2 regions of the Mesorhizobium sp. M0771 genome follow, and region 2 is predicted to be linked to the other one. Evidence: predicted binding sites of a transcription regulator. Region 2 holds the regulator's gene; the other holds the start of a gene.
The links. Region 2 encodes LexA, which represses DNA repair genes until DNA is damaged. Its sites were predicted from a motif close to TGTTCNNNNTGTGTTCNG; they were not measured.
Positions count from the first base shown of each region.

Region 1: NKI05_RS05595 (PA0069 family radical SAM protein) is a predicted target of LexA. The motif match lies at 5,987-6,004, and genes of this name have one in related genera.

Region 1 is NZ_JAMYPC010000003.1:15,463-30,416, forward strand. Features, by position in the region: gene NKI05_RS05550 (putative signal transducing protein) at 1-164, shown strand, start outside; gene NKI05_RS05555 (tRNA1(Val) (adenine(37)-N6)-methyltransferase) at 164-958, shown strand; gene NKI05_RS05560 (S49 family peptidase) at 1,079-1,933, shown strand; gene NKI05_RS05565 (membrane protein) at 2,006-2,191, shown strand; gene NKI05_RS05570 (4-(cytidine 5'-diphospho)-2-C-methyl-D-erythritol kinase) at 2,218-3,111, shown strand; gene moaB (molybdenum cofactor biosynthesis protein B) at 3,098-3,652, shown strand; gene NKI05_RS05580 (GFA family protein) at 3,777-4,208, shown strand; gene NKI05_RS05585 (hypothetical protein) at 4,198-5,172, opposite strand; gene NKI05_RS05590 (glycosyltransferase) at 5,425-5,928, opposite strand; gene NKI05_RS05595 (PA0069 family radical SAM protein) at 6,079-7,233, shown strand; gene rnhB (ribonuclease HII) at 7,388-8,086, shown strand; gene NKI05_RS05605 (F0F1 ATP synthase subunit B) at 8,341-8,832, opposite strand; gene NKI05_RS05610 (F0F1 ATP synthase subunit B) at 8,843-9,442, opposite strand; gene NKI05_RS05615 (F0F1 ATP synthase subunit C) at 9,535-9,759, opposite strand; gene NKI05_RS05620 (F0F1 ATP synthase subunit A) at 9,828-10,586, opposite strand; gene NKI05_RS05625 (AtpZ/AtpI family protein) at 10,652-11,044, opposite strand; gene NKI05_RS05630 (cell wall hydrolase) at 11,309-12,493, opposite strand; gene NKI05_RS05635 (MFS transporter) at 12,630-13,925, opposite strand; gene NKI05_RS05640 (LysR substrate-binding domain-containing protein) at 14,043-14,951, shown strand.
Region 2 is NZ_JAMYPC010000006.1:269,777-284,730, forward strand. Features, by position in the region: gene gltX (glutamate--tRNA ligase) at 1-164, opposite strand, end outside; gene arr (NAD(+)--rifampin ADP-ribosyltransferase) at 626-1,042, shown strand; gene NKI05_RS12465 (ComEC/Rec2 family competence protein) at 1,149-3,617, shown strand; gene lexA (transcriptional repressor LexA) at 3,611-4,393, opposite strand; gene NKI05_RS12475 (GntR family transcriptional regulator) at 4,599-5,363, opposite strand; gene kynU (kynureninase) at 5,532-6,779, shown strand; gene kynA (tryptophan 2,3-dioxygenase) at 6,885-7,721, opposite strand; gene NKI05_RS12490 (AMP-binding protein) at 7,718-9,343, opposite strand; gene NKI05_RS12495 (hormone-sensitive lipase) at 9,510-10,340, shown strand; gene NKI05_RS12500 (molybdopterin molybdotransferase MoeA) at 10,386-11,591, opposite strand; gene moaC (cyclic pyranopterin monophosphate synthase MoaC) at 11,592-12,074, opposite strand; gene trpC (indole-3-glycerol phosphate synthase TrpC) at 12,077-12,889, opposite strand; gene trpD (anthranilate phosphoribosyltransferase) at 12,893-13,903, opposite strand; gene NKI05_RS12520 (peptidylprolyl isomerase) at 13,935-14,954, opposite strand, start outside.

The DNA of each region.
Region 1 (14,954 bases), on a different contig from region 2:
GCGATGCCGGGATCGCCTGCTTCGTCGCCGACCAGAACATGAGCATTCTCGAAGGGTCGATCGGTCTTTTGCAGAAGCGCGTGATGGTCGATGCCGTCCAGGCCGATCAGGCGCGGCGCATCTTGAAAGACGCCGGCATCGAGAACGAAATCCGCCAGACATAATGGCTGAAGCGAGCGCGCTTACCAGCGATACGCCGGCCCATACGGTCGATGCCTTCCATCGCGGCCGCTTCTGGCTTGTCCAGCCCAGGACAGGGCATCGCGCCGGGATGGATGCCATGATGCTGGCGGCAGCAGTTTCATCCGGCTTTTCTGGACGCCTCGCCGATTTCGGCGCCGGCGCCGGTGCGGCGGGTCTCGCCGTGCTGTCGCGCTGCCCAGAGGCGCAGGTCGTTCTCGTCGAACGGTCGGCCGAGATGGCAGGCTTCGCCACAACCACGCTCGCCCATCCCGGCAATGCGCATCTCGGCAATCGCGCCTCGGTGCTGACCGCCGACGTCACGCTGTCAGGCCGGGCGCGGACGCAAGCCGGCCTCGCCGACAATTCCTTCGATTTCGTCATCATGAACCCGCCCTTCAACGCGGCGCAAGACCGCGCCACGCCAGATCCGCTGCGGCGGCAGGCGCATGTCATGGACGACGGGCTGTTCGAAAGCTGGATCCGGAGTGCGGCTGCCGTCGCCAAGCCGCGCGGGGGCCTGGCCGTCATTGCGCGGCCGGAACAGCTTGGCGACCTCCTCGATGCGCTGTCGGGCCGCTTCGGCGACGCCGAGATGCTGGCCGTGCATCCGCGCCCGGAAGCAGCCGCAATCCGCATTGTGGTCAGGGCAGCGCTCGGCGCGCGCGGCAAGCTGTCGATCCGCCCGCCTTTGATGCTGCATGGGCAAACGGGCGACGGCCCGTCGGAACGAACCGAGATGATCAACAACGGACTGGCGTCGCTGTTTGGCGATTGATTTAGGCCCGTCAGTGTCGTTGCCGCAAAACCGGCACACAGTTGGCTGAGATGGATTGCAGCATTGCCGTTGACCGGCAAATCCCTACATGCGTTGAAGCCATTTGGAGACAGCCACCTCGTGAAACGCCTTTTCAACCGCCTGCTGCCGAAATCCTGGCGATCCAGCGTCGTCACCATTCCCGTCATCAGGCTGCATGGCACCATCATGGCCGGCGGCGGCCCGTTCCGGCCGAGCCTGTCCTTGGCGTCCACCGCCGCCCTCATCGAAAAGGCGTTCCTGTTCGATGCGCCCGCCGTCGCCATTTCAATCAATTCGCCTGGCGGCTCGCCGGTGCAGTCGCGGCTGATCTTCAAGCGCATCCGCGACCTCGCGGTCGAGAAGAACAAAAAGGTGCTGGTCTTTGTCGAGGATGTGGCGGCCTCGGGCGGCTACATGATCGCGGTCGCCGGCGACGAGATCTTTGCCGATCCGTCCTCCATCGTCGGTTCGATTGGTGTCGTCTCGGCCTCGTTCGGCTTTCCCGAGTTGATGAAGAAGATCGGTGTCGAGCGCCGTGTCCACACCGCCGGCCAGAACAAGGCGGTGCTCGACCCGTTCAAGCCGGAGAAGAGGGAAGACGTCGAGCGCCTGAAGGCGCTGCAGCTGGAAGTGCACGAGACCTTCATCGACCTGGTCAGGGAACGCCGTGGCACCAAGCTGAAGGACGATCCGGACCTGTTCACCGGCCTGTTCTGGACCGGCAAGAAAGGGCTGGAGCTTGGCCTCGTCGATGCGTTGAGCGACATGCGCACGGTACTGAAAACCCGCTTCGGCGCGAAAACCCAGCTCAGGCTGGTCACCGCGCCGCGTGGCCTGTTTGGCCGCATCGGCCTGTTCGGCTCGAACTTTTCAGCGCCCGATATTGCCGCCGCCGCAAGCGGCGTGATCGATGCGGCGGAAGAGCGCGCATTGTGGGCTCGCTTCGGGCTTTGAAAAAGCAGGGAAAGCGTCTAGCATGAGGGCTTGACAGTCTGCCTTGCCGCCTTGCGAGGGAGGAGCTTTGAAATGCCACAGATCATTTTCTTCGCAGTTGTCGGCGCAGCCGCTTATTTCGGCTACCGCACCTTCGTCCGCGAGGCCGAACGTGTGACCGCCAAGGTGCGGCGCACCGAAAAGCAGGCAGCCAACGGCACCAACGGCACGCTGGTCCAGGATCCCAAGACCGGCGAATACCGCCTGGCCAAGGACTGATCATCATCCCGTCAGCAGCCGACAGTTTGGATGCCGCAGCCCGGACGTGGCTTGCGCCCGCCAAGATAAATCTGGCGCTGCACGTCACCGGCAAGCGCGCCGACGGCTACCATCTGCTCGAGAGCCTGGTCGTTTTCACCCGCTTCGGCGACAGGGTCGAGATCGAGCCTGCCGACGCCGACCGGTTCTCCGTATCGGGCCGTTACGCGACTTCCGTGCCGATCGACGACAGCAATCTGGTGGTGAAGGCGCGCGAGGCGCTGCGCAGGCAGGCCGGCCAGCAGAGCACGCCGCCGGTTGCCATCCGGCTGGAAAAGAACCTGCCGATCGCATCCGGCGTCGGCGGCGGCTCAAGCGACGCGGCGGCGGTATTGCAGGGTCTTGTCCGGACCTGGGGGCTCGACATCGGCGAGGCCGAACTGAGCCGGATCGGTCTCACGCTCGGCGCCGACGTGCCTATGTGTCTTGCGGCAAAACCGCTGGTTGCGCGTGGCGTCGGCGACGAGCTGTCGCTGGTGCCGGATTTTCCGGCGCTCGCTTTGGTGCTGGTCAATCCCGGCGTCGCCGTCTCGACGCCTGATGTGTTCAACGCACTTGAGAAACGCGACAATGAGGGATTGCCGCCGCTGCCGCGTGCATTTGACTTCCACAGTGTCCGCAACTGGCTGGAGATCACCCGCAACGATCTCGAACCGGCGGCGCAGGCGATCCAGCCGCCCATCGGCCGAGCGCTTTCCCTGCTGAACAGGGCCGGATCTGGATTCTCGCGCATGTCGGGCTCCGGCGCGACATGCTTCGGACTGTTCGAGACCGGCAATGTCGCCAAGCGCGCCGCCGCCGAGATCCGCAGCCGCGAACCGGAGTGGTTTGTCGCCGCGACACGAAGCATCGCTTCAGAGGGGGCCGATGACCAAAATTGACGAAAGCCGCCCCTTCATCCCGGTGCGCATCGCGGTGCTGACGGTGTCCGATACGCGCAGCCTTGCCGACGACAAATCAGGGCGGACGCTGGCCGATCGCATCGTCGAGGCCGGCCATGTCCTGGCCGCGCGCGACATCGTCACCGACGACCGGGAGAAAATCCGCGACAAGGTGCTGGGCTGGTCGCGCGACGAAGACATCGATGTCGTCATCACCACCGGCGGCACCGGTTTTACCGGCCGCGACGTGACGCCGGAGGCGCTGGAGCCGATCTTCGAGAAGCGCATGGATGGCTTTTCCGAAGTGTTCCACCGCATTTCCTACGACAAGATCGGCACCTCGACAGTGCAGAGTCGGGCGACGGGCGGCGTCGTCAACGCCACCTTCGTCTTCGTGCTGCCGGGCTCGCCCGGCGCCTGCAGGGACGCCTGGGACGGCATCCTGAAACCGCAGCTCGACTACCGCCACATGCCCTGCAACTTCGTCGAGATCATGCCGCGCCTGGACGAGCATTTGCGGCGCGGCAAGGCCGCCTCGTAAACCAAGGCAAAGCCGGCCAAGTGCTGCCTTTGTCAGGCAGAATGGCGGCTGCGCCTTCGAGAGGTCATTTCCTCCGGGTCGTCGGGCGGATAGTCTGTCGCCAAGTCAAGACGGAAGAGATCCAATGAGCGCGCACCGCGGCGGCTGCCATTGCGGCAACATCCACCTGACGTTCGAAACGGGAATCGAGCCGGCCGAGGTGGAGATCCGCGCCTGCCAGTGCGCGTTCTGTGTCCGGCATGGTTCGCGCGCCGCTGCCGATCCGCAGGGCCGATTGATCGTCTCGGTCGAGGACGAGGCGCGGCTGCACCGATACCGGTTCGGATTGCGCACCGCCGATTATCTCATCTGCCGGGACTGCGGCGTCTATGTCGCTGCTGTGACCACCGACGGCGAACCGAGAGCGATCGTCATCGTCAATGCGCTGGATGACCGGCCGCGGTTCAACCGCGAGCCGGTCCCAATGGACTATGATGCCGAGAACAAAGAGGGTCGCATTGCCCGGCGGCAAGCGCGCTGGATGCCGGTCGAGATCCGCTCCGGCGTCAGCGGATGACCGGCTCGCCGTGGAAGCGGCGGCGCGAGGGCGGCGAGACGCCGAAGCCGACCTCCATCATCAGCCGTGGCGTGGTGGACGGCACGGTGCCCATGTGGAAGCCGAACGGGTCCTCGACGAAGCCGAGGCCGGCCTCGCCGGTCAGCGTGACCGGGCTGTCGTCGCCATAGACCTTGAGCACGTCTTGCGCCGGATGGCCGACCAGCAGCGTCAGCTGGTGCTTGAGGCTGCGCCTGTTGTGGCTGGCTTTGACATAGACATGCGGGCCGGTGCCGGCATCGCAGGGCTTGAGATAGAAGAAGAATTTCAGCATCCGCCAGTCGTCGAGATCGAAATGATATTTGCCGAGCGAGGCAAGGTTCTTGTCGGCGTCGGAAGCCTCGCCGGTCGGAAAGCTCCACCAGACACGCGTGGTGATCAGCTTTGCCTGCCCGCCCAGATAGTGCTGGGCGATGTCGAGCAGCAGCGGGTCGTTCTGGATGGCGAGTGCCGCCTTGCAGCCGAGGATGCGCTCGAAATAGTGTCCGCTGAGCAAAGAGCGGCCGAACCGCTTCTCGGCTTCTGCGTGTTCTCCGGGCATGAATTCGAGCCGGCGGTCGAAATTGCCGAAGCACGGCGTGCTCTGAGCAAAGCTGGCGATCTCTTCGTGGATTGCCTGCGGAAGGACCAGTCCGGAGAACAGGCCATCGGTGCGCAGCGCCGCGACGATCGACTTGAGGTCGACGCCCCTGAACATCGTCGCTCCGGCACTCTGCGCGGGGCGCGCGGCTTTGGCGCCAAGCCAGTGCAGCTTGCGCGCCGGCATGGTGCGGGCAAGCACGAACATCGGCAGCCATGCGGGATTTTCGCGCAGGTCGGACAGATAGGTCGGGATACGCACCGCAATGCGGCGGAGCAGGCTGCCGTTGCGGGCAATGGCTTCCAGACTCGGGGCGCCGGATTTGTCAGGGGACGAAAGGTTCATCGGGGTCCTCAGATATGAACGGCAGCAACGACGACGCGGCGCTTGCTTACCGCTCCGGCACTACCCAAACCCCGATATCCCGCATCAACGGAATGCTAATCCCGCGTCAGCTTTTGTGCAATGCACAATAGCTTTTTGCGGCGAAAAAGAGGGATGGTGCTGCGACCGTGCCAATGCGGATGAGACGCCGACGCTGCTCCTCATCCGCCCTTCGGGCACCCTTCTCCCTGGGAACGGGAAAAGGGAGAAACATCACTTCTTCGGCGCCAGCCAGATTTCGGCGTCGAGCCGCCTGGTGGCGAGACCGCGCGCAAGGGCTTCGGCGCTGTGCGCGTTCTTCGACAGGGCAGCGGCCTGGCGCTTGCTGATGACCAGCCCTTCGGCCAGCGCCCGGTTGCCCGAAAACACCCGTGACAGGAACGGCGTGCGGCTGCCGCGCGCACGGCAAAAGCGCGCCGGCATGGTTTGCCGCGCCGTGTGAGCGACAACGTCGTCGATCCAGCCCTCCGCCAGCCTTGCGCCGGGTTCCAGAAACAGCAGCCAGTCACCCTTCGCCTGCCTGATTCCCGCGGCAATGCCGCCGACCACGAAGTGGCAGCCGGCATGATCGGCAACCCGATGCGTCTGGTCGGTCGAGCCGGTGTCGCAGACGATGACATCGCGCACCACGCCCTCGACCGCGCCGCCGATCAACGAGGCGAGCGTGCGGGCAAGGCCTTCTTCGTCATCCCGGGTTTCGATGAGAACGCTGAGCATTTTTAGCCGAATAGCGGAAAGCCCGGCGCAGCGCCAGTTTTGCATGGCCCAACGAAAAAGTTCTTGCTTTGTTCTCATCAGCGAAATAGGATTATTTTCATGAACAGAGCGATTCGACAGCCAGCCGACAGTCCTTGGGAAAGGGCCAAAATGGAACATATCGTGCGTGCGGACATTGCTGCTTTCGGAGCAGGGCGAGCCGAGATGGCCAATGCGATGATCGAACAGAGCGGCATGCGCGTCCGTCCGGATCGCAACCGCGGCCGTTCCGCGGGCATCAACCCGTCCGGCCGGTTCGAGCCGGTCAGCCGGCATGTGTTCGACGACGGCTGGAATTCGCTGGAGGAATTGCCGCCGTTCAAGACCGAAGTGCAGGTCGAGAAGCCGCGCACCATCATCACCCGCAACGAATCGCCCGACATTTCCTTCGACCGCTCGATCAACCCCTATCGCGGCTGCGAGCATGGCTGCGTCTATTGTTTCGCCCGGCCGACGCATTCCTTCATGGGCCTGTCGCCGGGGCTGGATTTCGAAGCGAAGCTGTTTGCCAAGCCGGATGCGGCGCGGCTGCTCGACAAGGAACTGTCGAAGGATGGCTATCAGCCGCGCACCATCGCGATCGGCACCAACACCGATCCCTACCAGCCGATCGAGAAACAATACCGGATCATGCGCGAGATCCTCGAAGTGCTGGAGGCGCGCGGCCATCCGGTCGGCATCGTCACCAAATCCCATCTGGTGACGCGCGACATCGACATCTTGTCGCGCATGGCCGAACGGGGCTTGGCCAAGGTGGCGCTGTCGGTGACAACGATGGACCGCATGCTGGCGCGCACCATGGAGCCACGCGCGTCGACGCCGACCAAGCGGCTTGAGGCGATCCGGCAGCTTTCCGATGCCGGCATCCCGGCCTCTGTCATGGTGGCGCCGATCATTCCCGGCCTGACCGACCAGGAGATGGAGCGCATCCTCGATTCGGCACGCGCCGCAGGCGCCCGCGAGGCCGGCTATGTCATCCTGCGCCTGCCGCTCGAGGTGGCGCCGATCTTCAAGGACTGGCTGCTGCGCCATTATCCCGACCGCTACCGGCACGTGATGTCGCTGATCCGTTCGATGCGCGACGGCAAGGACTATGATTCGGAATGGGGCAAGCGGATGAAAGGCGCCGGCCCCTATGCCTGGCAGATCGGCCGGCGCTTCGAGATCACGGCCAAGCGGCTCGGCCTCAACGCCGAGCGGCGCACGCTCCGAACCGACCAGTTTGTCGCCGCCGCCAAGGCGACCGAGCAGCTGATGCTGCTCTGAGAGTAGCGCTTGCCCTGCCCTCGTGGCTGTCAGGCGACCCGAGAATCCCGTCCGGCCTGTCCCCCGGCCTGCAGACGGTGCCCTCCCGGTCTTGCCCCACTCGACCCTGGAGGGACTTGCGGAGAATCGGAGCCGATGCGAACCTCGCCGCAACATGGCTCGCGCACGTTCCGATTCTCCGCTTCTTTTCGAAATCGTCGAAAAGCCCGATTTCTCCTTCGAGACGAAGGCGATGGCCGAAGGCCTGTGGCCGGTGGCAGGCATGGACGAGGCCGGCCGCGGTCCGCTGGCGGGGCCGGTGGTGGCGGCGGCCGTGATCCTCGATCCCGCCAACATTCCCGACGGGCTCGACGATTCCAAACGGCTCAACCATTTGCAGCGCGAGGCGCTGTTCCTGAAAATCCTGGGGTCAGCGCTCGGCGTGTCGATGGCCTCGGTCAGCGCCGAAGGCATTGACGGCAGCAACATCCTCAAGGCCAGCCTGGAAGCCATGCGCCGCGCCCTTGCCGGCCTGCCGATCCAGGCGAAGCTGGCGCTGGCCGATGGCCGCGATGTGCCGCCGGGCCTCCTCTGCGAAGGCCGCGCGCTGATCAAGGGCGACCAGCGCTCGCAATCGATCGCCGCCGCCTCGATCGTCGCCAAGGTGATGCGCGACCGCATGATGTGCGGCTGCGGCAGCCATCACGAGCGCTACGGGTTCGAGGTCCATATGGGCTACGCCACCGTGCGGCACCGCACCGCGATCGAAGCGCATGGGCCGGTGGCAAGGCTGCACCGGGCATCATTCGCGCCGTTCAGGCTGGGTGGGGTTGAGGTGGTGGAAGAAGAAGGGTTTGTCGGGTTGGACAGCTAAATCTCCCCCCTTGAGGGGGAGATGGCCGGCAGGCCAGAGGGGGGCGCGAAGGAACGCGACCTTTCAGTAAACCTGCCGATGCAAGGAATCCGTAACACGAAATAGAAAATCTGGAAACGCCGGCGGGACAGCGCCCCCCTCTGCCCTGCCGGGCATCTCCCCCACAAGGGGGGAGATTGGCGGCTTCGACGCCTCGCCAAACAAAAAAGCCGCCAGGTCACCCAAGCGGCTCGATGTCAGCGAGCTAATCCCGCTCAGTTCAGCTTGGCTTTCACATCCTGCAGCGCGGATTTGAACAGGTCGGCGCCGGCCTTGGCGTCGATCTTGCCGGCAAGCAGCGTGCGGGCCGCCTCGACGGCGATGTCGACGGCGCTGGCGCGCACTTCGGCGACGGCTTCGCGCTCGGCCTGGCCGATCTTCTGCTCGGCAAGCGCGGTGCGGCGGGTGACATAGTCTTCGGTCTTCTTGTGCGCCTCAGCGGCAAGCATGTCGGCCTCGCGCTTGGCGGCAGCGACGATGGCTGCGGCCTCCTGCTCTGCTTCCTTGCGCTTCTTCTGGTATTGGCCGAGCAGTTGCTGGGCCTCTTCGCGCAACCGGCGGGCTTCCGCAAGCTCGTCGCTGATCTTGGTCGCACGGGCGTCGAGCGACTTGGCGATCAGGCCTGGCACCTTGATATAAACGGCAACGCCGAGGAAAATGACGAGGGCAACCGTTGCCCAAAGCGTTGCGAGAGATGTGGCGTCCATGATGTGCTCCTCACCGGGCCACGGATTTGACCGCAGCCGAGATCTCGGCCTTGCTCGTCTTGCCGCCGACAAGCGCATCGACGATGGCTGAAGCGGTGTCCTCGGCAATCGTGCCGACTTCCTTCATGGCGTTGGCCTTGATGGAAGCAATGCTGGCCTCGGCCTCGCCGAGCTTCTTGTCGAGGGCGGCCTCGACCTTCTTGCGGGCAGCCTCGGCTTCAGCCTTGGCAGCGTCGTTGGCCTGCTGGCCTATCGCGTTGGCCTTGGCCTTGGCTTCCGCAAGTTCCTGCTCGTAAGCGGCAACGGCGGCGTCGGCCTCGCCCTTCAGCCTGGCGGCCTGGTCGAGGTCCTGCGTGATGCGATCGCTGCGGACGTCGATGATGCCGCCAAGGCGCGGCATCACCACCTTCTTCAGGAACAAATAGAACAGCCCGAACGTGATCGCCAGCCACAGAAGCTGGGACGGAAACGTCGCCGGATCGAATGGCGGGAACGTGCCGTGCGCCTCGGCAGGCACGCCGGCGCCGGAATGCGTGCCGCCTTCCGTACCGGTATGGGCGCCTTCAGCGGCGGGTGCGGACTCTTGCGCAAACGCAGATGTCACGAACATGGACTATCCCCTGATATCAGGCATGGCCGCAGGAATGCGGCCAGCCAATTCTTCCCAATGCTCGTCCGACCGATAATTGGCCGAACAGGGGCTCAGCCGAACAGGGCGAGAAGCGCGATGAGAAGCGAGAAAATGCCCAGAGCTTCGGTCACGGCGAAGCCGAAAATCAGGCGGCCGAACTGGCCATCGGCGGCCGACGGATTGCGCAGGGCGCCCGCCAGGTAGCTGCCGAAGATGTTGCCGAGGCCAATGCCCGCGCCGCCCATGCCCAGGCAAGCGATACCGGCGCCGATGTACTTTGCTGCTTCTGCGTCCATTTTAAACTCCTTTGGATCTGTAATTCCGTTGCAATTCCATCCGGCGAAAGATGCCGGAAATTCTAAGGTCAGTGCCCGGGATGCAGGGCGTCGTTCAGATACATGCAGGTCAGCACCGCAAAGACGTAGGCCTGCAGGAAAGCGACCAGCAATTCCAGCGCGGTCAGCGCGACTGCCATGGCCAGCGGCAACACCGAACCGGCAACGCCGACGGCGCCGAGCGCGCTCAGGCTGACGACGAAGCCCGAAAACACCTTCAGGGTGATGTGGCCGGCCAGCATGTTGGCGAACAGACGAACCGAGAGGCTGACCGGGCGCGACACGAAGGAGATCACCTCGATCAGCACCACCAGCGGTAACAGGAACACCGGAACGCCGTGCGGCACGAAGAGCTTGAGGAAGCCCAGACCGTGCTTCGTGAAGCCGTAGACAACGACGGTTCCGATCACCAGGGCTGCGAGGCCGAAGGTGACGATGATGTGGCTGGTGACGGTGAAGAAGTAGGGGAAAAGGCCAAGCAGGTTGGCGACCAGCACGAAAATGAACAGCGAGAACACGAAGGGGAAGAACTTCATGCCCTGCGTTCCGGCGGCGTCGCGCAGCATGTTGGAGACGAACTCGTAGCCCATTTCCGAAACCGACTGCAGGCGCCCGGGAACAAGGCTGCGGCTGGAGGTCGAGAGGTACAGAAACGCCGATGCGACGAGCACGGTCGCGACCATGAACAGGGACGAATTGGTGAAGGACAGGTCATAGCCTCCGATATTGATCGGAATCAGCTTGACGATATGGAACTGGTGGATCGGATCGACCTTGTCAGCAGCCATTTACATCCCCGTCAAAACCGCGAGCGGCCTTAAGTGTCCTTGTGCGCCATTGGCGGCGCGCCATTTCATTCTTTCGGATCGTGCGACTTCTCGCTTTTTCCGAATTCCGCCACAACACCTGACGAACGCAGGACATTGAGCACGCCGGCGCCAAAGCCCAGCAACAAGCCGACGACCAGACCCCATGGCGAGGTTCCCGCCACGCGATCCAGAAACCAGCCAAGGCCCACACCCACCACTATCCCGGCGATGAACTCGCTGGACAGCTTGAGCGCCTGGCCATATCCGGCCGTCGCTTTCGCGCCGTCATTCCCCTCGAGCTGATCCGGCCGTCTTGTCGCAAGCGATGCTCCAAGCTCACGCCGGCGGCGTTCGAGATCTTCGTCGCGGATGTCGGCCTCGTGCTTGCTGCCGCGGCCGGTTTCTCCGGTTCCGTCTGGCCCGTTCTTGTCGGCCATCGTAACCCCCCTGCCCGGTCAGACCGTCACCGTCCGTCCGCTTCTAAAGTCGCCGGCAACATAGTTAGAGGGTTTGCGCCCGTCAAGCCACGGGCGGGACTTCAAAGCCATGTATTTTTTCTATTGGAATCAATTACTTGGCGAGGTGCGACATCGTGCCCGGCACTATCGGGTCGGCACATGCCCCGAATCCGTCCGGCGACCGCTGTCCGATTTCGGCTTCCAGGGCCTTTGCGGTTCGTTGCGACAGGCAAGCCGAAGGGCTCAGCTCCAGCCGCCGCCATAGGTGCGGTAGAAGATATGCAGGCCGATCTTGGTCATCTTCTGCATCGTGCGCGCCCAGCCCGGATGGACGTAGTTGGCGTAGTAGTGGGTGGATGAGCCGACTTCGGGAATGAATATCTTGCCGGCGGTGACCGCCATCGCGACGTCCTGGGCGGTCTTATAGTGGGCGGGGCTCTCGATGCGCTTCTTGCGGCCGTCGCAGGCGAAGGAGAACTGGCAGCGGTTCAGCCAGTTGTCGTTCTGGTAGACGACGCCGCAAATCGAGTTCGGATAGGCCGGATTGCGGACTCGGTTGAGAATGACCTGCGCGACGGCGGCCTGGCCGCGCACGGATTCGCCGCGCGCCTCGAAATAGATGCCGTTGGCGAGGCAGGCCTGCTCCTTCGTGGAGAAGACGCTGGCCGGCAGCGGGTTCTGAATCCACGAGTGGTCACCCTTGGCCATCGGCGGAATGAAGCGCCCGCTGCTCGGCTCCTCGTCCTGCAGCAGCGCCTCGAAGGGTGAGGCCTTGGCGTAATCGGGTTCGGCCTGGGCATAGGCGGTGGCCAGCACGTCCGGTCTGTCATTGTTGACCAACGCGGCAAGCATGGCCGGCACGCCGGGATCGGGCTTCTTGTCCAGGTTGGTATGGAAGGCCTGGGCGATCTGGATTTCCTTGCCCTTGATGCCGGGCTTGGCGAAGGCGAGCTTCAGGCCGCTGTCCATGCTCGGCCGCAGCAGCGAGGACGTGCGCTGAAAGATTGAGCCGGCATTGAAGTTCTTCGGCGGCGCCACCGGCGAGACCTGGATGATGCGGCCCTTCTTGTCGGCGCGCATGATGCGGTCCTCGTCGGGCGTGATGCCGGCGACATTGCCCTTGCCGCGAAACGAGACCTTGCCGACGCCGGGCAGGCGCACGCCCGAGCCCGAGAGCGAACCGGTGGTGACGGAATCGATGAAAGGCATTTCGGCGGCATGAACCGAGCCGGCGACGGAGCGCTCGACATAAGAGTTCCAGCGGGTGCCCGAAGCTTCGAGGCCGGAAATCAAGCTGCCCATGTCCTGGTAGGCGACGACGGTCGGAAAGCCGATCCAGATGCCGAGCCCGATGACCAATGGCGATAGGAAGGAACGTTTTTTCTCACCGGCGGCGGCGGCCAGCCGCTTCAGGACACGTCGATGCACGGGGAACTCTCCAGAAACGCCACTGAGCCACTGGAGAGCCAAAGTGAAGCATTAACCTTGATGCGGGGTTAACGCGGTTGATCGTGTTTTTCCGAAGCGGCCCGAAATGGGACGCCGTTTGCCGACCGGCAACCCGTCAGTTCGGCCGCAGGAAAATTGGCCATGCAATCAAGGCGCAGAGCGCGCCCACCAGCCAGACGCCAGGCCACGACCAGATGAGCAGCAATGCCGGAATGGCGGTCGGCACCACGAAGAAGGCGATGAAGACGAAGCTGTTGGCAAGACCGAGCGCGGTTCCGGCGCGGCTGGCGCCGGCAAGCGTGGCGAGTTCGGTGTAGGCGACGCCATGCCAGGCGGAGACCGAAATGCCGGCAACGACCAGCAGCACGGCGATCGCCAGGATCAACGCGGCATGGGCGTCTGGCGTGGCTCCTGCCGCCAGGACCAGCAGGCCGACGGCCGCGAAGCCAAGCGCGCTTGTCATGCTGCAGAGGCGCAGGAACCAGCGGCGGTTGCCATGGCGGTCGGTGAAGCGGCCGCTCCAGACGCGCATCACCATGGCGCCGGTCTGCACCGCGGCAAGGCTGGCGCTGATCGTGAGCGTGGCCATGCCGGCGAAATCGTGCAGGAAGACCGAGGCAAAGGTCAGCACCGCCACTTGCGGAAAGCAGAGCAGGCCGATGGCGGTGGCGATGCGCCAGACCTCGACATTGCGCAGCGGCGCCGGACCGCCCGACTTTGCCATGGCCATGCTGCCGGCATTGTCCAGTTCCGGCGGCTGGTGCAGCCATCGCCAGGCAAACAGCGCAGAGACGGCGTTCATGGCGGCCAGCAGCCCGAAGACCGCCGCGAAACCGTGCACCGATGCCAGCGACGGCAGGACCAGCGCGCCGAGCCCGCCGCCGAGCGGCACGGCGGTCTGCCTAATGCTCATGGCAAAGCCACGTTCGCCTTCGTGGAACCAGGCCATGATGGCGCGGCCGCTGGAACCGTTGACGCTGCCGCCGAGCAGGCCGGCGACCAGAAGGCATGCGGCCAGCATTGCGACGCCAGGCACATAGGTCACTGAGGGCACGATGAACAACGCCATCAAGGCGAGCCACGCCGCGGTCGCGCCAAGGCCGGTCAACAGCACGCCGCGATCGCCCCAGCGGTCGGTGAGCAGACCCCAGGGCAGTTCGCTCAAGGCAACGCCCAGTCCGAGAAGGCCGAGGACCAGGCCGAGATTGCCATTGCTCAAGTGATAGCCCGACCGCAGAAACACCGCCGCCGCCGGTATGCCGGCGAAGGTGGCGGAGAAACTGGCATTGGCGGCAACGCCGATGCCAAGCACCTTCCAGCGATGATTGGCGCGAAATCGTTCAGCCTTCGACCTGACGGCGGCGGCTCGGCCAACCCGGCCTGGCTCACGATTTGCGTCGGCAATCGACATGGCGGGACTCCTGTTGATGCCCTTTCGGGACCTTGACGCCTCGTCTTTACCGCCATAACTTCATCCCGAATATCGGGAATTTTTTGACAATTGTTCCCGAAAAACAGGACCGTTTTGATGCGCCGCGTAACCTTCGACCTCGATGTCCTCCGAAGCTTCGTCACCGGCATGGAACTCGGCAGCTTCGCCAAGGCCGCCGACCGGCTTGGACGCTCGACTTCGGCGGTGAGCGCGCAATTGAAGAAGCTGGAGGACCAGGCGGCGACGCCGATCTTCCGCAAGTCGGGCCGCGGACTGGCGTTGACCGAAGCCGGCGAAACCATGCTCGGCTATGCCAGGCGGCTGCTCGAGTTGAACGACGAGGCGGCCTCGGCCATCCACGACGTGGAACTGGAAGGCTGGGTCAGGCTCGGCCTGCAGGAGGATTTCGGCGAGGCGGTGCTGCCGGAGGTGCTCGGACGCTTCGCCCGCGCGCACCCCAAGGTCAAGATCGAGGCGCGGATCGGGCGCAGCTATGAACTTGCCGAGCGGATCACATCAGGCAATCTCGACATTGCGCTGGCCTGGGACAGCGGCCAGGCGCTGCCTTACAGCCGGCATGTCGGCGACGCGCAATTGCGCTGGATCGGGCCGGCCAAGCTGATCGAGACCAGGCTGCGCGAGGGCGAGGCGCTGCCGCTGGTGGCGCTGGAAGCGCCGTGCCTGCTGCGCACGGTGACGACGGAAACACTCGACCGCGCCGGCCTGCCATGGCGGATGGCCTTCTCCAGCCCCAGCCTTGGCGGCATCTGGGCGGCGGTCGCCGCCGGCCTCGGCCTGACCATCCGCACCGATATCGGCCTGCCGGCCAATGTCAGGGCGATGGCGCCGCAAACGCTGGGCTTACCCGCGCTGCCGACCATGGCGCTGGTGCTGCACCAGAAAGACGCCGAACTGGACCCGGTGGCGGCGCGGCTGGCGGATATATTGTGGCACGCGGCGGTGGCGGCGCTGCCGCAGGACGAGCGGTTGAGAGAGGTCGCTTAGACG
Region 2 (14,954 bases):
GCCGCCTCGTTGAAGCGTTCGCGGTCGGTGTCCTCGATGCGCAGCACCATCGTGCCGCCGGTGTGCTTGGCGTACAGCCAGTTGAACAGCGCCGTGCGCGCGCCGCCGATATGCAGATAGCCGGTGGGCGAGGGGGCAAAACGGGTGACGACCGTGTCGGACATGGAACTCTCGGGAAGTTTGGAAAGCGGGGCGTGATCGCGCGGACTTTCGCGCTTTGCGCGTTCATGTAGCATAGGAGGTCTGGGGCGCAAGGGGCAGACCCGATGGCTGGACGAGGCCGGGGCACGTCGGTAATTATCGGTTGCGTCAACGGGCGCCGGAGCCTTGTAGCACAAAATCTGTTCGCACCTCCGCGCAACCTCATTTGGCAGCAGCGTCAATGTCTGGGTTTCATTCGGCTGCAGCGTCCGTCACAGTGCCTGGAACATCGCTGCGACGGTGGTAGCCCCCTCTGACGAGCGGACATTTCTTCACGAATGCGGCACTACCCGACTACAACGCCGCCGTGACAGCGTTGGCTTGGTCACGCATATTGACCTTCTGCAATCATTATCGTGAACACAGCAACTGTGTGCGGTCCGGTCTCGCCACGAAGGAGGAATGATTGAAAGAAGGGCTCCCGATGACCAGCAACGCCGACCATACGGAGGGTGATCCGTTCTACCATGGTACCCGGGCGGATTTGAAACCCGGGGATCTGCTGAGCGTCGGCCACCCTTCCAATTTCAGAGGTAAACCACTGTCATGGATCTATTTCACCCAGACACTGGAAGCCGCCATCTGGGGAGCAGAGCTTGCAACGGGTGACGGTCGTCAAAGGATTTACATCGTAAAGCCGACAGGGTTTTTTATGGATGACCCTAACCTGACCGATAAAAAATTTCCCGGCAATCCGACGAAATCCTACCGCTCCCGTGATCCGTTGCTCATCCTGGGGGAGCTCGCTGAATGGCAGGGTCATACACCGGAACAATTGAAGGCAATGCACGATGGGCTTGCTCGCCTGAGGGCGGAGGGCCGGGATATGATTGAGGATTGAGCGTCCTTGGCGGGTCAATTCCGGCGCGGTGGATGCGACCGCACGGACTTTCGCGCTTTGCGCGTTCATGTAGCATAGGAGGTCTGGGGCGCAAGGGGCAGACCCGATGGCTGGACGTGGCCGGGGCACGAAGGAAGGCGAAGGCGGCGAGGCAAGCGTCAGCGAACGCTCGCTGTTTGCCGATAGTCCCTATGCCGAGCCGCTGCCCCTCGCGCTGCCTGAGCCGCATCCCGGCATAGCGCCCGCGCTGCCCGGTGACGCGTTGCCGGCGCAAGTCACAGCGCCCGGATCTATCGCCCGACTGCGCAGACGGCTTCGCCGCCCGTCATGGCCCGCGCTCCGCCGCAGCCTTGCCGTGGCTGCCGACACGGAGCTCGACCGGGGCGTCGCCTTCCTGCTGGTCCCGGTTTTCCTGGCAGCCGGCGTCATCGTCTACTTCTCGCTGGCCGGCGAGCCGGGCTTTGCGCAGCCAATCGCCATTGTGGTGCTGGCGACATGTTGCGCTGTCGCCACGCGATCGCGGCCGAGGACGCATCTGTTCTGCATGGCCGCGATGCTGTGCGCGCTCGGCGTCGTCGCCGCCAAGGTCGAGACCTGGCGCGCCGGAACGCAGATGCTCGGCTCCGAGATTCAGACACGGCTGACCGGCCGCGTCGTCAGTCTCGAACAGATGGAAAGCGGCCGCATCAGGCTGACGCTCGACGTGGTTTCGACCGCTTACCCCGAGCTGCGCTACGCCCCGGAGCGGGTCAGGCTCTCGGCGCGGACCGTTCCCGCCGATATGACCGCCGGCTCCCTGATCACCGGCTATGCCAGGCTGTTGCCGCCGACCGGTCCGGTGCGGCCGGAGAGCTACGATTTCTCCTTCGACAGCTATTTCACCGGTATCGGCGGCAGCGGCTTCTTTCTCGGCAATCCGAAAACCATTGCTACGCAGGGACCGCCGCCGCTGACCGCACGGCTCTCCTCGGCAATCGAGAACGCGCGCGAAAACATTGCCGACCATATCAGGGGCAAGATCGGCGGCGCCGAAGGCGAGATTGCCGCGGCGCTGATTGTCGGCGTGCGCGCCGGCATCCCGGACGAGGTCAACGACGAGGTCAACGAAGCGATGCGGCGCACCGGCATCTACCACATCATCTCCATCTCCGGCCTGCACATGGCGCTGGTTGCCGGCACCATCATGGCGTTGCTGCGTGGCGCCTTTGCGCTGTTTCCCGTTTTCTCTTCGCGCCGGCCGGTGAAGAAATATGCGGCCGCGGCAGCGCTTGTCTCGATCGCCGCCTATCTCGTTATTTCAGGCGTCGTGGTTGCCGCCGAGCGCAGCTTCATCATGCTGGCGGTCATGCTTGTCGCCGTGCTGTTTGATCGCGCCGCACTCACCATGCGCAATCTGGCGATCTCCGCCATTGCCGTCATCCTGGTGTCGCCGCACGAGGTGGTCGGTCCCAGCTTCCAGATGTCGTTTGCCGCCACCGCCGCCCTTGTCGGCGCCTATGCCGGCTGGGCCGATTACCGCGCCGACAAGGTGAGAACGCCGCCGGCAAAGCGCTCCTTCGTCGGCTTCCTGTCGCGAAAATTCGCGCTGGCCATGGGCGGCCTCGCAATGACCTCGATCATCGCCGGCAGTGCAACCTTGCTGTTCGCCATCTGGCATTTTCAGCGTGTGTCGCCGCTCAGCCTGATCGCCAATCTGGCCGTGATGCCGATTGTTTCGTTGATCGTCATGCCCTTTGCCGTGCTCAGCGCACTGGCGATGCCGTTCGGCGCCGACGGGCCGTTCCTCTATGTGATGGGCAAAGGTCTGATGGCGATGATCGCTATATCGGCCTGGATTTCCGAGCGCTCGCCGGTCGACGCCGTCGGGCTGATCTCCATCCGCTCGGTGCTGTTGGTGGCGGTCGCCCTCGTCATCGCCACCATGGCCACCACCTGGCTCAGGTTGGCGGCCGTGCCTTTCGCGCTGGCCGGCCTGTTGACGGTGCCGCAGGTGCTTACGCCAGACGTGCTCATATCCGAGGATGCGCATCTGGTGGCCATGCCGATCGGTGGCGGCGAACTCGCCCTCAACCGCGAACGCTCCAACGAATTCACCACGGACAATTGGAAACGGGCGCTGCGGGCCGAAACCATTATCCCACCTGAGATTTTCGAGGCAACAGATACGCGGTTCGATCTCGATCCGCTCGATCTGCCGCCCGGCTCGCCCTTCTATTGCACCGGCGATCTCTGTATCGCCCGGCACCCTTCCGGAGCCATTGTAGCGCTTGCGAAAGACCGCAAGACGGCGCGGCCGGCCTGTGCCTTCGCGAGCCTGATCGTCATCGATGACGCCACCGCCTACAATCCGTGCCGCGACCCGCTGGTGCTGGTCGTGACGAAGAAACAGCTGGCCCGCGACGGCAGCGCCGCCGTCTTCTTCGATCCGCAATCGGCAGCTGCAGCGCCAACCATCCGCTTCGCCGTCGACAAGCCGTATCGCCCCTGGCACGAGCAACGCCGCTTCTCCCGCGAAGCGCGCGGCCTGCCGCCTTACAACCAGCGTGAAAAGTACAAACCCAAGCCGGCTCAGTAGCGCCGGATCAATCCGACAAGCTTGCCCTGCACCTTCACCCTGTCCGGTCCAAAAATGCGGGTCTCGTAGGCCGGGTTGGCGGCTTCCAGGGCGATCGAGGCGCCCTTGCGGCGGAAGCGTTTCAGGGTCGCTTCCTCATCGTCGACCAACGCCACCACGATCTCGCCGGGGCTGGCTGTGTCGGCATTGCGGATGATGACCGTGTCGCCATCGAAAATGCCGGCCTCGATCATCGAATCGCCCTTGACCTCGAGCGCGTAGTGTTCGCCGCCCATGATCATATCGGGCGGCACCGAGATCGAATGGGTCTGATGCTGGATGGCGTCGATCGGCACGCCGGCGGCGATGCGTCCCATAACCGGGATTGAAATCGCGGAAACGGCATCGTCATTGCCGGCCGACATCGAACGCGACGGCGAGCCCGGCTTGATCTGGCGGCCGAGACCGCCTTGGCCCAACGCGCCTTGTCCTTGGCCGCCTTGCCCTTGGCCGGTTTGACCAAGACTGCCCTGAATGATGCTCGGCGAAAACTTCCTCGCCGCATTGAGGCCTGGTGCGATCGAGTCGGGCAGCCGCAGCACTTCCAGCGCGCGCGCCCGGTTCGGCAGCCGGCGAATGAAACCGCGCTCCTCAAGCGCCGTGATCAGGCGGTGGATGCCGGACTTGGAGGCGAGGTCGAGCGCTTCCTTCATCTCGTCGAAGGACGGCGGGATTCCGCTCTCCTTCAGGCGTTCATGGATGAACATCAGAAGCTCATGTTGTTTGCGCGTCAGCATCGCGGCCCCCAAGGGTTCTGAAACCAGAATCAGAAAAAACAAACCCAGAACAAACACTATCTGTTCCAGTTGTGTTCCGCAACCTTTTAAAGTTTAATGAATGTGTTGACGTTTTGTTCAGCGTAACGTTCGGCGCTGCGAGCGCCGCCTGCGCCCAGTTGCCAGCAACGGGGTGAAACGAAGACAAAGTGCCCTGCGTCGTCGGCTACGATCGCCGCTTCCTTTTCGGACGGGGCTGCGCAGCATCCGCGCGGGGTTCTCTCTGGGCATAGACCCGCAGCGTGTAGCCGATGTGAGCGGTCATCAGAGTTTTCGCACGTTCGACGTCGCGATCGAGGGCCGCTTCCATCAGGGCGGTATGGTGTTCGATCGCCACGGCGTCGCGCAGGGCCGCCACGGCCTTCCGGTGTCCGTCCGTGCGGCCGGCGGCGGCGCGCAGCGTCGGGGCCAGACCCAGAAAGCGGTGATGGCGATGCAATTGGTCGGAAATCGTTGCATTGAAGCGCAGCAGCCAGCTGGATGTCGCGGCACTGAGCAGCGCCGCATGGAAGGCATCGTGTTTTTCGTACCACGCGTCGACCGCATCATCCGATGGATCGTCGAGAACAGACCCGCACCGTGAGAGACGATAGTGGGCGGCAACGACCGCGTCTTCCCACTCACGGTCGCCCTTCTCGATCGATTCCACCAGCAGGGGCAGTTCGACCACCAGCCGCGCACGCGCCAAATCCTCGAGCTCCGCCCGAGAGACGGGAGCGACCGCAAACCCGCGGTTGCTGATGGCGGTCACAAGCCGTTCCGCCTCCAGCCGCGACAGCGCCTCGCGCAACGGCGTCCAGCCGATGCCGTAGGTGTTGCGCAGCGTGCTCAGCTTCAACGGCGCGGCAGGCGCCAGCCGGGTCGCAAGAATATCGCGCCTGAGCAGGCGATAGGCCACTTCCGTCTTCGAGGTCTGCTCGTCATCCAGCATCGTGATCCATCAGACATAAACGCTCGGGCGGATCATTATATATCAAAGCCTTTCAGTGGGTGAATTATATATAATGTTTGACAGTTCAAGGGCGACCACTCAAGATCGCCGGCATGTTTGGGCGGCAGGCTCCGCCGCGCGCGTTTGTCCATGGAGGGGCGCCGGATCATGAGCACGACACCCGATCTCGCTACAATCGAAGCAATGGATGCCGCCGATCCGCTGCGCTCCATGCGTGAACGCTTTGTCTTGCCGCAAGGCGTGATTTATCTCGACGGCAATTCCCTGGGCGCCGCGTCAGCGGTCGTCTTCAGCGAACTGCAGCAGGCCGCCACGCAGGAATGGGCGCACGACCTCATTCGCGCCTGGAACACCGCCGGCTGGTTCAACATGCCGGTGGAACTCGGAGATCAGCTCGGGCGACTGATCGGCGCGGCTGATGGGCAGACGGTGGTCTGCGACACAACCTCGATCAACATCTACAAGCTGCTGCACGCAGCGCTCGGCATGCGGCCGGATCGGTCGGTCATCGTTGCCGAGGGCGACAGTTTCCCGACCGACCTCTACATGGCCGAAGGCGTCGCCTCGACCCGGCCGGGAACGCGGCTGCGGCTGGAGGGCGTCGACGCGGCCGCAATCGAGGAGCTGATCGACGACAGCGTTGCCGTCATCCTGGTCAACCACGTCAACTACAAATCCGGCCAGTTGCGCGACATGGCGGCGCTGACGCGCAAGGCACATGACGCCGGCGCGCTGATCATCTGGGATCTCTGCCACACGGCCGGCGCCTTGCCGGTCGAACTTGACCGTGCCAATGCCGATTTCGCCGTCGGCTGCACCTACAAATACCTCAATGGCGGCCCGGGCTCGCCGGCCTTCATCTACGCGGCCGAGCGCCACCATGGTGATATCAGCCAGCCGCTCAGCGGCTGGTGGGGCCATGCGCGGCCCTTTGCCTTCGAGCAGGGCTTTGCCGTCGGCAGCGGCATCCGCCGCTTCCTGTGCGGAACGCAGCCGGTGCTGTCGATGCGGGCGCTCAAGGGCGCGCTCGATATCTGGAACGACGTCGACATGGCGGCGGTGCGCAGAAAAAGCATCGCGCTGACCAACCTGTTTATCCAGCTCGTCGAAGCCAGATGCGGCGCCTACCGGCTTGAACTGGAAAGTCCTCGCGACGGCAGCCAGCGCGGCAGCCAGGTGTCGTTCCTCCACCCGCATGGCTATCAGGTGATGCGGGCGCTGATCGAGCGCGGCGTGATCGGCGATTTCCGGGCGCCGTCGACCATCCGTTTCGGCTTCACGCCGCTCTATGTCGGATATGGCGATGTCTGGCAGGCGGTCGAAGTCCTGGAGGATATTCTGCGCACCGGCGCCTGGCAGGACGCCCGCTTCGCGGTGAAGACCGCGGTTACGTGAGAAACCAGAGCAATTTCAGGAAAAGTGTGAAGCGGTTTTCCGTCCGAAATTGCGTCAATCAAAGAGCTAGAGCATTTCGCCGTTTCCGTTAAACGGTGAAATGCTCTAGAGCCGGGTGCGGACCGTCCAGAGCTCCGGAAACAGCACGACCTCCAGCATCTTCTTCAGATAGGAGGCGCCTGAGGTGCCGCCGGTGCCGCGCTTCAAGCCGATGATGCGCTCGACCGTTGTGACGTGGTTGAAGCGCCAGCGGCGGAAGTAATCCTCGAAGTCGACCAGCTTCTCGGCCAGTTCGTAGAGCATCCAGTAGCGCTGCGGGTCGCGGTAGACGGTTTGCCAGGCAGCCAGCACGTCTTCGTTCTCACCGCGCGTCTCGCGCCAGTCCGTGCGCCCGGCATCGGCGCCGATGTCGAAGCCATTGCGCGCCAAAAGCAGAAGCGCCTCGTCGTAGAGCGACGGCGTGGCCAGGATCGCTTCCAGCCTGTCCGTAAGGTCGCGCCGGTGCTTGTGCGGCCCGAGCATGGCTAGGTTGCGGTTGCCGGCCATGAACTCGATGGCGCGGTACTGCCAGGACTGGAAGCCCGAGGATTGGCCGAGCGCGTCGCGAAACTCGGTGTATTCGCTGGGCGTCATCGTGCGCAGCACGTCCCAGGCATTGTTGAGCTGCTCGAAGATGCGCGCGACACGCGACAGCATCTTGAAGCTCGGTTCGAGGCGGTCGGCGCGGATCGAGAGGATCGCGGCGCCGATCTCGTGGAGGGCCAGTTTCATCCACAATTCGGATGTCTGATGCTGGATGATGAACAGCATCTCGTCATGGGCAGAAGACAGCGGCGCCTGCGTATCGAGCACCTTGTCCAGCTGCAGATAGTCGCTGTAGGACATCCGCTCCTTGAACGACATCTGCGCGCCATCGGACGCCGGATCGTGCGGCTTAATCAATTGATCTTCTCCGCGCGCAACCGGAAGCGCTGGATCTTGCCGGTCTGGGTTTTGGGCAAGGCGTCGATGAACTTCACCGAACGCGGATATTTGTAGGGCGCGATCGTTGCCTTGACGTGGTCCTGCAGGCGTTTGACGGTCAATGCGTCCGGCGAAACACCTTGCACAAGCACGATATGCGCCTCGACGATCTGGCCGCGTTCACCGTCCTCGGCGCCGGTCACCGCGCATTCGGCGACGTCGGGATGCGAGAGCAGCGCCGCTTCGACCTCGGGGCCGGCGATGTTGTAGCCGGCGCTGACGATCATGTCGTCGGAACGCGCGGCGAAGTGGAAGAAGCCATCCTCGTCCTGCGTGAACGTATCGCCGGTGAGATTCCAGCCGTCGCGGACATAGTCCTTTTGCCTGGCATCGGCCATGTAGCGGCAGCCGGTCGGGCCGCGCACCGCCAGCCGGCCAGCAGAGCCGCGCGGCAACTCCCGCATCTCGTCATCGACGATGCGTGCCAGATAGCCGCCGACTGGTTTGCCGGTGGAGGCCGGCTTCATGTCGTCGAAGCGGTTGGAGATGAAGATATGCAGCATCTCGGTGGCGCCGATCCCATCGAGGATCGGCTTGCCGGTCTTCTCAGTCCATTCCTCGAAGACAGGCGCCGGCAGCGTCTCGCCCGCCGAAACCGCGACGCGCAGCGAGGACAGGTCAGCGCCTTGATCCATGGCCTTGAGCATGGCCCGATAGGCGGTTGGAGCGGTGAAGGAAATGGTCGCTTTGTAGGTCTCGATGATGTGGATCATGTTGGGTGGCGTCGCCTGTTCCAGCAACGTCGCCGCGGCGCCGAAACGCAGCGGGAAGATGGCGAGCCCGCCAAGACCGAAGGTAAAGGCAAGGGGCGGGGAGCCGACGAAGATGTCGTCGGGCGTCACCTCCAGGATTTCGCGGGCATAGGCGTCGGCGACGATCAGCAGGTCGCGGTGGAAATGCATCGTCGCCTTCGGCACGCCGGTGGTGCCGGAGGTGAAGCCGAGCAGGGCGACATCGTCGCGGCCGGTGTTGACGGCAGTGAAGGTGACCGGCTTGTCGAGGGCGGCGCGGTCGAGTTCCGCGTCATGGTTGGCCGTGCCGTCGAAGCCAATGACCTGCTTGAGATACGCACTGCCCTTGGCGCAGGCGGTCATCTCGTCCATCAGCCTTGTATCGCAAAGCGCAACCGTGATTTCCGCCTTGTCGACGATCTTGGCGAGTTCGCCGGCGCGCAGCATCGGCATGGTGTTGACGACCACCGCGCCAACCTTGGTGGCGGCCAGCCAACAGGCGACCATGGCCGGGTTGTTGGCCGAGCGGATCAGCACCCGGTTGCCCGGCTTGACGCCATAATTCTCGACCAGGGCATGGGCGAGCCTGTTGGTCCAGTCGGACAGTTCCTTGTAGGTGCGGCGGCGGCCATTGCCGATCAGCGCGGTGTGGTCGCCGAACCCTTTTTCGACCAGCCTGTCGGTCAATTCGACGCCGGCATTTATGTGGTCGGGATAGTCGAAGCCGTCGAGCAAAAACTCCGGCCATTGCTCCGGCGGCGGCAGGTTGTCGCGCGTGAATGTGTCGATATGCGCTGATGGCCCAAGCATTTTCGGCTGCCCCTGTCTGCCTCGCGCCCATGGCTGAACAAGGCGCAGGATCGCACCAGTCGAAATTTGTTTCAAGCCTAAAATGTTTTTAGGTCGCAGGATTGACGCCGCCCTGTTCGGCGGCCATTCCTGTCGACTGAACTGAAGCCATCCGGGAGGGATGCAGATGCTCCAACATCGTGTTGCCGATTGGGACAATGCCTACGCCAACGGCGACAACATTGCCGGCAGCAATCGCTGGCCGGCCGCGTGGGACACACCGGCACAGGCTTTTCGCGACACAATGTCGGCGTCCGGTCGGGCCAAGCTCGACATCGCCTATGGCGACAGCCCGCGCAACAGGCTCGATCTGTTCCTTCCCGATGTCATGCCCAAAGGGCTCGTCGTCTTCATCCATGGCGGTTACTGGAAGGCGTTCGACAACAAGCCATGGTCGCATCTGGCCAACGGCGCGGTTGCCAATGGCTTTGCCGTGGCAATGCCGACTTACACGCTTTGTCCCGACATACGCATTTCCGGCATCGTCAGGGAAATCGCGGCGGCGATCGGCAAGGCGGCGACGATGGTCGGCGGGCCGGTGATGCTGACCGGGCATTCCGCCGGCGGCCATCTCGCCTCCAGGATGGTGACGACAACGACACCCCTGGCCGCCGATGTGGCGGGCCGCGTGCGCAATGTCGTCTCGATCTCCGGCGTCCATGACCTGCGGCCAATCATGCGCACCGGGATGAATGGGACACTGGCCATCGATGAAGCGGAAGCACTGGCCGAAAGCCCGGCGCTGCTGCGCCCGATGGATGGCGCACGCATCACCTGCTGGGCCGGCGGCGGTGAGCGGGCGGAGTTCCTGCGCCAGAATGCGCTGCTTGCCAACATCTGGATCGGCCTCGGCGCCACGACCAGCACAGTGGTCGAGCCGGACCGGCATCATTTCAGCATCGTCGACGGGCTTGCCGATCCGACACATCCGCTGACGCGGACATTGCTGGCGGAGTAACAACCAGTCTTGTCTCTTGGAATTAACGGTTTGGATCCGCGACCTTCAGCGCAACATCAGAACGCTGCAAGCGGCGCCTGCTTCTGCCGCCGGAGCGAAGGGCTCGCGCACGATCAGGCCGTTGGCGTCGGCCAGCATTCTCAGCATCGAGGAATCCTGGATGCCGAATGGTGTCGCCACCAATGCGCCGGCTTCTTCCCGGACCACGGCGCGCACATAGTCTTGCCTTAGATCATTGGCCGGCATCGCGGCGCCAAGCTGAGCCTGGCGGATGTCCTGCCGGTGGGGACGGCCGCCGAGCTGCGCCAACAGCGGCTTCAGGAACAATTGCGAGCAGACCAGGCTCGCCACCGGATTGCCGGGCAGGCCGATGCACCTGATATCGCCCAGCCGCCCGAACATCAGCGGCTTGCCCGGGCGCATGGCGAGCTTCCAGAAGTCGAGGTTCATGCCTTCGCCGGTCAGCACGTCATGAACGAGATCATGGTCGCCGACCGAGGCGCCGCCGAGCGTGACGATGACGTCGGCTTTCGCATCGACCGCCTTTGTCACCAGCGCCGCGATCGCTTCCTTGCGATCGGCCGCTATACCGAGATCGAGGGCGCGGGCGCCGACCGACTGCGCCACAGCAGCGACGCCATAGGCGTTGGACGAGATGATCTGGTCGGGGCCAGGTTCGCTGCCCGGTGGCAGCAATTCGTCGCCGGTGGCGATGATGGCGACCAGCGGCCGTTGCACCACGTTCAACCGGGGATGATTGGCCGACGCCGCCAGCGACAATGCAGCCGGATCGAGCACGCGGCCTTTCTCCAGCAGCACGTCGCCTTGGGCAAAATCCAGTCCAAGGCGGCGGATGTTGCGGTTCTTCGCCGTCGGTTCGGTGACCTCGATCCGGCCACCGCCGAGATCGCGAACATTTTCCTGGATGACGATGGTGTCTGCGCCTTCAGGCAGCGGCGCGCCGGTGAAGATGCGCACGGCTTCCGCCTTGCCGACAGCGCCGTCAAAGCCGCGCCCTGCAGGCGCCGTGCCGATCACCGAAAGCCTCGCCGGGAGGGTCGCCACATCCTGCGCCCGTGCGGCATAGCCGTCCATGGCAGATGCATTGAAAGGCGGCTGGGTACGCAGCGCCACGACCGGCTCCGCCAGCACCCGGCCGGCCGCATCCGCCAGCGCGACGCTTTCACCGGGCAACGCCACAGCGCCGTCGAGTAGGCGTTGAAGCGCCTCGGCGACTGGAACCAGCGCCATTTACGAACCCGCCTTGTAGTCGCCGGACTTGCCGCCGGTCTTTTCCACCAGCTTTATACCGGAAATCACCATGGCGCGGTCGACCGCCTTGGCCATGTCGTAAATGGTCAGGCATGCGACAGATGCCGCGGTCAGCGCCTCCATCTCGACCCCGGTCTTGCCGGTGACGCGGGCGAGCGCGGTGACCCTGAGGCCGGGCAGCGTGGTGTCCGGTTCGATGTCGACCGACACCTTGGTCAAAAGCAGCGGATGGCAGAGTGGGATCAGCTCATGCGTTTTCTTGGCAGCCATGATGCCGGCAATGCGCGCGGTACCCAGCACATCGCCCTTCTTGGCGTCGCCGTCGAGGATCATCTTCAGGGTTTCGGCCCGCATCGAGACAAAGCCCTCGGCGACCGCCGTGCGCGTCGTCTCCGCCTTCTCGCCGACATCGACCATGTTGGCCTCGCCCTTGGCGCCGAGATGGGTGAGGGCGGCTGCCATCCTCAGATGGCCTCTGCCTTCGCCTTGCCTGTCAAAAGCAGCCGCGTTGCCGCAGCGACATCCTCTTGCCGCATCAGGCTCTCGCCGACGAGGAAGGTGCTGATGCCGGTCTTTTGCATCCTGAAGCAATCGTCGTGGGTGAAAATTCCGCTCTCGCTAACCAGCAATCGGCCGCCCGGCACCATCGATGCCAGCCGTTCCGAGGTCTCGAGGCTGGTCTCGAATGTTCTGAGATTGCGGTTGTTGATGCCGATCAGCTGCGACGAGAGTTTTACCGCGCGCTGCGTCTCGGCCTCGTCATGCACCTCGATCAGCGCGTCCATGCCGAGTTCGAACGCGGTCGCTTCCAATTCGCTCGCCAAGGCATCATCGACGCTGGCCATGATGATCAGGATGGCATCGGCGCCCCATGCGCGAGCCTCGTAGACCTGGTAAGGGTCGAACAGGAAATCCTTGCGCAGCGCGGGCAGGGACACTGCCTTCCGTGCATTGGTGAGAAATTCCGGCGCGCCCTGGAAGGATGGCGCATCGGTCAGCACCGAAAGACAGGCGGCACCGCCTTTCTCATAGGCCTGCGCCAGTGCGGGCGGGTCGAAATCGGCACGGATCAAGCCTTTGGATGGGCTTGCCTTTTTGATCTCGGCGATCAGGCCGAAGCTGCCCGATCTGCGCTTCGCCTCAAGCGCCCTCCGAAAGCCACGCGGTGCGTCGGCATCCTTGGCTCGCGCCTTGATCTCGGCCAACGGTATCCGCGCCTTCGCCGCCGCGATCTCGTCGCGCTTGTAGGCCTCGATCTTGCGCAGAATGTCAGCCACGGCTCATCCGTTCGAAATCTCGACCAGCCTGTCGAGCACGCCCAGCGCCCGGCCGCTGTCGATGGCCTGTGTGGCCGCGGCCATGCCGTCGGCAAGCGTCGTCGCCTTGCCGGCTACCACCATGCCGGCGCCGGCATTCATCAGCACCGTATCGCGATAGGCGCCGGCAGAACCGCCCAGCATGTCGCGCAACGCCTTGGCGTTGTAGGCGGCATCGCCGCCGCGCAGCTCGTCCTTGCTGTGGCGCTGCAGGCCGACCGCTTCCGGCGTTAGCGTGAAATGGCGGATCTCGCCGCCGGCCAGTTCCGCCACCTGCGTTTCGCCGGTGGTGGTGATTTCGTCATAGCCGTCACCATGGACGACCCAGGCATGCTCGGTGCCCAGCGCCTTCAATGTCTCGGCCACCGGCACGATCCATTCCGGCAGGAACACGCCGACCATCTGCCTGCTGACGCCAGCCGGATTGGACAGCGGTCCGAGCAGGTTGAAGATGGTACGCGTGCCGAGCTCGACGCGGGTCGGGCCGACATGCTTCATCGCAGGGTGGTGCGCCGGCGCGAACATGAAGCCGACGCCGGCCTCCTGGATGCAGCGGCCGATCACCTCTGGCAGGATATCGATCTTGACGCCGAGCGCGACCAGCACATCGGCAGCGCCCGTCAGCGACGACAGGCCGCGATTGCCGTGCTTGGCGACCGGCACGCCGCAGCCGGCAATGACGAAGGCCGAAGCGGTCGAGATGTTGACTGAATGCGAATTGTCGCCGCCCGTGCCGACAATGTCGATGGCGCCCTCAGGAGCTTCGACGCGCAGCATCTTGGCACGCATGGTGGCGACGGCGCCGGAAATCTCGCTCACGGTCTCCCCGCGCACGCGCAACGCCATCAGGAAGCCGCCGATCTGGCCCGGCGTCGCGTCGCCAGACATGATGATGTCGAAAGCTTCGCGCGCTTCCTCGAAGGTAAGCCCGGTTCCCGTGGCGACCTTGGCGATATGGGTCTTCAGGGCGCTCATTGGGCCAAGACGTTCATTGGGCTAAGGCCATTCATTGGGCGAGGGCTTGGGAAACGGCGGCCTGGTCGACGCTGACGGCGTACTGCGTCTGCAACTGCGCCACCAGCTGGTCGAGCAGATCGTCGGACATGCCTTGCGTGAAGGATTTTTGCGCATCGTCGGGTACCGAGCTGGCGTCGGCTCCGGCCGGCTCGAACACTTCGGCGACCTTGAACAGGATCTGGCCGTCGCCGGTGGGCGAGGGGATCAGCCCGGTGCCGCCTTCGCCGACCCCGAACATCGCAGCAGCACCCTCCTTGCCGAAATCGACATCGTCGGCCTCGCGCTTCACGCCGCGCTTGGTCTGCTTTTCAAGCTTCAGTTCGCCGGCGATGACGTCGAGTGTGGTGCCAGCCTTGAGGCGCTTGTCGAGTTCGTCTGCTTTCGCGGTCAGCCGCTTGGTCGTTTCCTCTGTCGTCCAGTCCGCCACCACGCGCTGGCGGACTTCGTCCAGCGTGCGGTCGCGAGCCGGCGTGATCGATGTCAGTTCATAGAACACGAAGCCGTTGTTAGGCGTGGTCAGGGCTTGATTCTCGGTGTTGGGCTCGGCCTCGAACACCGCCTTGATGAGGTCCGGCGATGCCGGCAGGTCCTTGATGATGGTGCCGTCCGGCTTGAGGCCGGTGCGGTCTATGGCCTCGACGGTAACGTCCTTGAGCTTGAGTTTGGCGGCGGCTTCGGCCAGCGTGCTGCCGGCGGCGCGGGTGTCTTCGTAGTTGTCGTGCACGTCGAGCAGGATGCGGCTTGCTTCGCCGAGCGCCAGATCCTTTCGGATCTGGTCTGACACTTCCGCCAGCGGCTTCACCGTTTCCGGTTTGATCTCGGTGACGCGCAAAAGCACCGGACCGAACGCGCCCTGGACGACCGGGCTGACTTCGTTGACGGCAAGCGCGAATGCGGCATCGGCGACCGCCTTGTCGGTGATCTTATCCTTGGAGAGCGTGCCGAGCAGCGTGTCGGCCGGGGTCTTGCCCTGCGCGGTGACGATCTTGTCGAAAGTGGCGCCCGTCTT